Linked DNA regions of Sinorhizobium fredii NGR234. The main gene of each other region encodes a partner of the protein of the gene in region 2 in a complex. Links are inferred from orthologs where the notes say so. Each region holds a gene or a part of one and is shown on either strand. Other genes may lie near its edges.

The links. Proteins that work in one complex are often made in the same cells at the same time.
Region 1: the proteins of hfq (region 2) and NGR_RS05235 are in contact, whole or in part, in a crystal structure (PDB 3VU3), measured with the Escherichia coli proteins. The link is inferred for Sinorhizobium fredii NGR234 from one-to-one orthologs.

What each region holds. Positions count from the first base shown.
Region 1 is NC_012586.1:1,061,576-1,065,801, reverse strand. Bases 546-3,478 are described here. They hold NGR_RS05235 (catalase), read right to left. Parts: upstream 3,105-3,478; coding sequence 987-3,104; downstream 546-986. Other genes in these bases: NGR_RS05230 (YbhB/YbcL family Raf kinase inhibitor-like protein), read right to left, coding at 3,217-3,478; NGR_RS05240 (ATP-dependent DNA ligase), read right to left, coding at 546-962. Also shown: more of NGR_RS05240, read right to left, coding at 1-545; more of NGR_RS05230, read right to left, coding at 3,479-3,678; glycogen synthase GlgA, read left to right, coding at 3,922-4,226.
Region 2 is NC_012587.1:1,340,737-1,344,264, reverse strand. The notes cover bases 1-2,836. They hold hfq (RNA chaperone Hfq), read right to left. Parts: upstream 1,622-2,836; coding sequence 1,379-1,621; downstream 1-1,378. Other genes in these bases: ntrX (two-component system response regulator NtrX), read right to left, coding at 2,601-2,836; NGR_RS17775 (D-amino-acid transaminase), read right to left, coding at 1,729-2,592; hflX (GTPase HflX), read right to left, coding at 1-1,297. Outside these bases: more of ntrX, read right to left, coding at 2,837-3,528. UniProt on the Escherichia coli protein: RNA chaperone that binds small regulatory RNA (sRNAs) and mRNAs to facilitate mRNA translational regulation in response to envelope stress, environmental stress and changes in metabolite concentrations.

The DNA of each region.
Region 1 (4,226 bases), on a different replicon or contig from region 2:
CGGACCGGTTGCCATTCGCCGCTGCGCTCCGTGCTCCAGCGGCTCGGGCCGCCAGGCGCCTTACCGGTGAAGCCGGGCGGCTCCCGCAAAGCCTCGAGCCGACGCGTCAATGCGGGACGTTCCTTGTCGGAAATCGTCGCAGTAAAACCGACGTGGTCGAGAGTGCCGTCCATGTCGTAGAGGCCGAGCAGGAGGGAACCGACCTTGTCGCTGTCGCTCTCGTAACGGAAGCCGCCGACAACACAATCGGCCGTCTTCAGGCGTTTGACCTTCACCATCGCCCGCTCACCGCACTCGTAGCGGCCGTCGCGCCGCTTGGCGACGACCCCATCGGTGGCGCCTGCTTCCCACGAGGCGAGCCATTGCTCCGCCTCCTTGCGATCGAGCGTGAAAGGCGAAAGCTCGAGTTTATCCTGGATGGCGTTCTCGGAGGCAAAGGCTTCGAGTGCCGCTCTCCGGACGGCAAGAGGCTTGTCGGTCAGGACGGCACCCTTCGCGTCGACCAATATGTCGAACAGGACGAGGCGTGCAGGCGTTTGCTGCGAGAGTTTCTGAACGCGGCTTGCCGCCGGATGCAGGCGCATCTGCAGGGCGTCGAAGGAAAGTCGCCCTTCGACTTCGATCACCAGTTCGCCGTCGACGACGAACTGGACGGCGTCCAGGTTGCGCAGCAGCGAGAGAACCTCCGGGAAGAACCGACCGAGAGGCTTGCCGGATTTGGCCCGGAGATCGACCTCCTCGCCGGATTTGAAGGCAAGGCAGCGGAAGCCGTCCCATTTCGGCTCATACTGCCATGCCCCGTCGCTTGGAAGCTCCGCGGCGGAGCGTGCTTCCATCGGCGCCGTGCTGACGGGCAGCGCGAAGCCGCCGCCAGATTCCGCATCGTTCGCCACCTTCGGCTTTCCGGTCAGGCGAGACGATCCAGCGTCCTTGATCGGCTTTCGATGCGCGGGTGACGGCATCCTCCACTCCCTTGGCGGCCCGGACTATTTCAGCTTCACCGCCGGCTCTCTGGCCCAGACACGCAACTTGCCCAGTTCCTTGACGAAGGAGGCGATACTCGCGGCCTCTGTGAGTTCGATCGTTCCCTCGTCGAGAGACTCGGCAATGCCCGCTCTCTGCATGAGAGGCAGCGCGGCTGCGCAGTAGCCGATGAATTTGCAGTGGGCGAAGGCGTCGGCCACGAAGTCACGGGCGGTCGCGACGTCGATCAGATCGTTGACGCCGTCTGCTGAAGGCAGAAGCACCACCGCGTCGTAGAGTACGGAGGGCCCGCCGTCGAGCATCTGGTGGGCTGCAACCCACCTGCCGTCCGAAGCGGTGAAGCCGCCGACTTTCGGGGCGATCAGCTCGAAGGCTGCCTTTTGCTCCGTCACTGCAGCAGTCAAGGCATCGAGCAGCGCGGCATCGGCACCGTCCGTCGCCAGAATTCCGAGCTTGCGACCTTCGAAGCGCTTCGGGCCCCGCTGAATGATGCTCAGCGCCGGCGACGGGTCGAGGTCTTGTCGGGTCGCGACGGCGGCCTCGGCAGGCTTTGGCATCGTCTGCAAGCCGAGGGCATGACCAACCTTCTTGCCAAGTGTCTCGTCTATATTCAGCAGATGGGCGACCATGCGTTCGCGGATCACCGGCATCTCAACCTTGCTCAATTCGAAGGTCAGGGCATCGGCGATATGGCGCTGCTCTGGCGGAGTCTGGCTGATGAAGAACTGGCGGGCTTGACTGTAATGATCCGCGAAGCTCTCCGCTCGAATGCGCAGCTTCGGCCCCTGCTCTTGCGACGCGAAATGGCGAAAGCCTTTCATAGGCGACTCGCGCGGCCCCTCGCCCCAGGAATTCGGCTGGTAGTTTACCCGCCCGACCGGATTGCGCATCGCCATATGGCCATCCTGCTGGAAGTGCTGGAAGGGGCATTTGGGCGCGTTGATCGGCAGATGCGTGAAATTCGGGCTACCGAGCCGCTTCAGCTGCGTGTCCAGATAGGAGAAGTTGCGTCCCTGCAGCAGAGGATCGTCGCTGAAATCGATACCCGGCGGCACGTTCTGCGTCATGAACGCGACCTGTTCGGTCTCGGCGAAGAAATTGTCCGGCATGCGATCGAGTACCAGCCGCCCCACCGCTTTCGTCGGCAGGATCTCCTCCGGAATGATCTTGGTCGGATCGAGAATATCGAAGTCGAAGCTGTCGGCGAAGTCCTGGTCGAAGAGCTGGACATGCAGCTCCCACTCCGGGAAATTGCCGGACTGGATGGCCTGCCAGAGATCGCGGCGGTGGAAGTCGGGATCCGCACCGTTGATCTTCACGGCCTCGTTCCAGGCGACGGACTGGAGCCCGAGCTTCGGCTTCCAGTGGAACTTGACGAAAGTGGACTCATCCTTGGCATTGACGAAGCGGAAGGTGTGAACGCCGAAGCCCTCCATGAAGCGGAACGAACGGGGGATCGCCCGGTCGGACATGACCCACATCACCATGTGCATGCTCTCAGGCGTCAGGCTGATGAAATCCCAGAAATTGTCGTGCGCCGATTGGGCTTGGGGAAACTCCCGATCGGGCTCAGGTTTCACCGAATGAATGACGTCCGGAAACTTGATGGCGTCCTGAATGAAGAAAACCGGGATGTTGTTGCCGACGAGGTCCCAATTGCCCTCCTTGGTGTATATCTTGACCGCGAAACCGCGCACGTCGCGCGCAAGGTCGAAGGACCCCTTGCTGCCGGCCACCGTCGAGAAGCGCACGAAAGCCGGCGTCTGTTCGCCTGCCCGCTGGAACAGGTCCGCCCGCGTATAGGCGGCGAGCGACTCGTAGGTCTCGAAAAAACCATGGGCGCCGTAGCCGCGTGCATGTACCACGCGCTCCGGAATGCGCTCGTGGTCGAAATGAAAGATCTTTTCGCGAAAGTGGAAGTCCTCGATCAATGTCGGGCCGCGCTCGCCGGCCCGCAGGCTGTTCTGGTCGTCGGCCACCGGTCCGCCCTGGGCCGTCGTCAAGACCGGAGTATCCCCTTCGGCAGTCTGGTGAAGTTCCCCGCCGTTTCCGCGGGTCGCTTTCTGGTCATGAATGGTGGCTGGCTTCGCAGTGTTCGGCGCAGAGGGTTTCTTGGCCATTGCAGCACTCCTTGAGCGAGGAAGGAACGGGCACGAAACCTTGGCCGCCGAAGTTGGTTCCCCCCGACGCCGAATTTTCGAAGCTTGGATGGTCCGACGGCGTTGCGACGCGTCAACCGCGATAGGTACCGATGAGCGTGGCTTCTGCGATCCGGTGCTTGCCGGCCTCGGCAAAGGCATGCACTGCGCCGATATCGTCAGGCAGCGAGATGTTGCGGATGTTCAGCGCGGCGAGCTTGAAGTGATAATGATGAACGCCCGTTCCCGCCGGCGGTTGCGGCCCGTCATAGCGGGCGTTGCCGAAGTCATTCCTGATGAACTTGATGGCATGTTCCGGCCCGGTATCGACGGCTTCAGCAAGCTCCGTCCAGCTGCCGGGAATGTTGACGATCGCACAGTGCCGAAACACGCCCCGTACGGCGTCCGGATCTTCGACGATCAATGCGAAGCTCTGCGTTCCGTCGGGTGTACCCGTCCATTTCAGCGGCGGGAAAATGTTCTCGCCGAAGCGCGTATATTTCTTGGGGATCGGCTGGCCTTCGGCGAAGGCTGGGCTCATCAGGCTGAAAGTCATCACCTGTCTCCTTCATGTTGGCACATGGAACGAGCGCGCGACCGGCTTGGATTGTACTCTCAAAGCGGACCGGTGTTGAGGTCGTTGGCGACATTGGGCCGGTGAAAAATCTTCCCGCGGCGGCCGTCATAAAAATTTCGCTTCCGGGACGGAACTTTGCGCACGCGGTTTGTGTTGAAGGAGTGCAAAGTGGGGCGGCGATTGGCTGGCAGCGGCCAACATAAAATTTCCGGAAAACAATCGATGAACGTTCTCTCCGTTACGGCTGAGATTTTCCCCTTGGTGAAGACCGGCGGGCTAGCCGATGTTGCGGGCTCGCTTCCCAAGGCATTGAAATCGCATGGCATTCGTATGCGCACTCTAGTGCCGGGCTATCGGTCCGTCATCGAATCGCTGGACGACGCCACACCCGTTGCGCGCTATGACAGTCTCTTCGGCGAAACCGCCACGCTCCTTGCCGGACGCGCCGCGGGGCTCGAGCTTTTCGTGCTTGATGCGCCGGGGTTCTTCTACAGGTCGGGCGGCCCCTACACCGATGAGCACGGGGT
Region 2 (3,528 bases):
GGCCGTTGCCCAGCCGCCTTTCGAGCTCGGCGGCCTCGGCCTCGGTCAAGCGCAGGTCGAGGCTGATCCTTCCGTCTTCGAGATCGTCGCGGCCATCGACGATCGCGTGCTCATAGATCCAGGGCAGGAGCTGCAGCTGGTCCAATCCCAGCGCGACAGTGCACTCGGTCATGACACCGGACAGCCGTCCGCCGATCTCGCCGAGCAGATCGTCAACGCCTTCGCCGGTAATCGCCGATACGGCGACGGTGTTGTCGGCGCTCGCCGCTTTCTTCACGAGCGCCTCGCGCACTTCAGGCGCAAGCCTGTCGATCTTGTTCCAGACCTCGACGATGCGCTCGGAACCTTCCTTCTCGTCGATGCCGAGATCGGCAAGGATGCGCAGCACGTCGCTCGCCTGCGCCTGATTGTCCGGGTCGGAGAGATCTCGCACGTGGAGAATCAAGTCGGCTTCGAGCACCTCCTCTAGCGTCGCGCGGAAGGCCGCGACGAGGTGGGTCGGCAGGTCGGAGATGAAGCCGACCGTATCGGACAGAATGACCATCCGGCCATGCGGCAGCTTCAGCCGCCGGAGCGTCGGATCGAGCGTCGCAAAGAGCATGTCCTCGGCCAGCACGCCGGCACCGGTCATGCGGTTGAAGAGCGTCGATTTGCCGGCGTTGGTGTAGCCGACCAGCGCGACGATCGGGTGCGGCACCTTCTTGCGCTTCGAACGATGCAGCTGGCGCGTCCGCCGCACCTGTTCCAGTTCGCGCTCCAGCCGCACGATCCTCTCCTGCAGAAGACGGCGGTCGGCCTCGATCTGGGTTTCGCCCGGGCCGCCCATGAAGCCCGCACCGCCGCGCTGGCGCTCGAGGTGGGTCCAGCTTCGAACCAGCCGGCCCTTCTGATAGTTGAGGTGCGCGAGATCGACCTGAAGCGTGCCTTCCTTGGTGGAGGCCCGCCGGCCGAAAATCTCCAGAATGAGGCCGGTGCGGTCGATGACCTTGGCGTTCCACTCTTTCTCGAGATTGCGCTGCTGCACCGGCGTCAGCGGGTGGTCGACGATGACGAGGCCCGCATCCTTCTCGTTCAGGATGTGGCCGATCTCCTCGATCTTGCCGCTGCCGAGCAACGTGCCGGGTTTCGGCTGCGCGACGGGAACGACCGTGCCGTGCACGACGTCGAGATCGATGGCGAGCGCAAGGCCGGTCGCCTCTTCCAGCCGGCTTTCGTCGGAGCGCCCGCTCGCGGCAGTCAACTCAGCAGCCGGCTTGCCCGTCCTCTTCAGGACCGGCACGACAACGACCGCGCGCATGTCGTCGCGGCGCTTCTCAAGCTCCGGAATGATCGACGACGGCGATTTCGAATTGCGTTTGGTAATGATCCTCAGGTCCCGTCAGGATGCCGCTTCCTCATTCTCGAACATTTGCAGGGGCTGGCCCGGCATGATGGTCGAGATGGCGTGCTTGTAGACGAGCTGAGAATGGCCGTCACGGCGCAACAGGACACAGAAATTGTCAAAAGATGTCACAACACCCGTCAGCTTCACGCCATTGATAAGGAAAATGGTCAATGAAATCTTTTGCTTGCGAACCGTATTAAGAAAAAGATCCTGCAAGTTTTGAGAACGTTCCGCCATCGCGCCGCTTCTTTCTTATTTGCCGGCTTTGGCGCCGGTGCATTTTGTCAAATTTGCGATCCGAAGTGTCACAGAAGCCTTCCCCCGACACCTCTTGAAGTTTGGTATCAAATCGCCGTCTTTTCCGCAACGTCGAAAAAGGCTTCACGAATATTCTGTGCTATGCTTCCCGGATGGCCGTTGCCGATCGTCTTTCCATCGATCGAAACGACCGGAAAGCAGATGCTCGTCGCGGCCGTGACGAACACCTCCCGGGCGCCGAGCATCTCCTCGACGGAAAAGGCTCTCTCCTCGATCGTCAAGCCGAGCGGCTTCGCCACGTCCATCAGCGTCGTGCGCGTGATGCCGCGCAGGATGCCATGTTCGGCCGGGCGGGTGCGCAGCATTCCCTCACCGTCGACGATCCACACATTGGTCGCCGCCCCTTCTTTGACCATGCCGTCCGCATCGACGAAGATCGCCTCCTGCGCGCCGAGTTCCTTCGCCCTCTGGCGGGCGAGAACATTCGGGAGAAGCCCCACCGTTTTGATATCGACCCGGTCCCAGCGGTTCTCCGGTACGGTTATCGCGGCGATGCCTACGGCATTTTTCCGAGCGATCGCGGCGGCATCCGTCCGCTTGGCCGTGACGACGATCGATGGCGGCGTGCCCTTCGCCGGAAAGACGTGATCGCGCCGGGCGACCCCGCGCGTCACCTGAAGATAGAAGAGCCCATTGCTGACCCGGTTGCGGCGCAGCACTTCGCGGATGATGTGGATGAGCGCCGCCCGGCTCATCGGCCAGCTTATCCTGAGTTCGCTGAGCGACCGGTCGAGGCGGTCGAGGTGGCGGCTGAGATCGACGATAACGCCGTGACGCACTTCGCAGACCTCGTAGACGCCATCGGCAAACTGGAAGCCGCGATCTTCTACATGGATTGCAGCTTCGGAGTGCGGCACATAGGCGCCGTTCACATAGGCGGTTCTCGGCATGGAGATTCCTAGACGCCCAGCGATTTCAGCTTGCGGTGCAGGGCCGAGCGCTCCATGCCGACGAATTCCGCCGTGCGTGAAATGTTTCCGCCGAAGCGATTGATCTGGGCAATCAGATAGTCCCGCTCGAACATTTCGCGAGCCTCGCGCAGCGGCAGCGTCATGATGTGCTGGTCGCCCTTGGCGGAAATCTTCGGCAGCGTGTCGCCCACCTCACTCGGCAGCATGTCGGCGCTGATCGGCGTATCCGGCCCGTCGCTGCGGGCAAGGATCATCAGGCGTTCGATGTTGTTGCGCAACTGCCGGATATTGCCGGGCCAGTCATGTGCCTGGAGCACCGCGAGTGCATCTTCGCCGATCTTGCGTGGACGGATGCCGGCGTGTTCGCTCACCTGGCGCATGAACATGTCGACCAGGAAGGGGATATCTTCCCGTCGCTCCGCCAGCGCCGGAACGCGCACCGGGATGACGGCCAGCCGGTGGTACAGATCCTCCCGGAAGAGGCCATCCGCGATCATGCTTTCGAGGTTGTAGGCGGTCGAGGAAATGATGCGGACATCCACCTTGACGCGCTTCGAACCACCGACACGCTCGAACTGCTGATCGACGAGCACGCGCAGGATCTTGTTCTGCGTCTCGCGCGGCATTTCGCCGACCTCGTCGAGATAGAGTATGCCGCCATGGGCTTCTTCCAGCGCACCGGTGCGCCGCGGCTGACCGGACGTGCCCTCGGTGCCGAAGAGCGCAATTTCCATGCGGTCCGGCGTGATGGCGGCCGCATTCAAGGCCACGAAGGGGCCGGTCGCGCGCGTCGATTTGCGATGGATCATGCGCGCCACCAGTTCCTTGCCGGAGCCGGAGGGTCCCTGGATCATGATGCGGCTGTTGGTCGGGGCGACCTTTTCGATCGTCTGGCGCAACTGCGAGACCGCGACC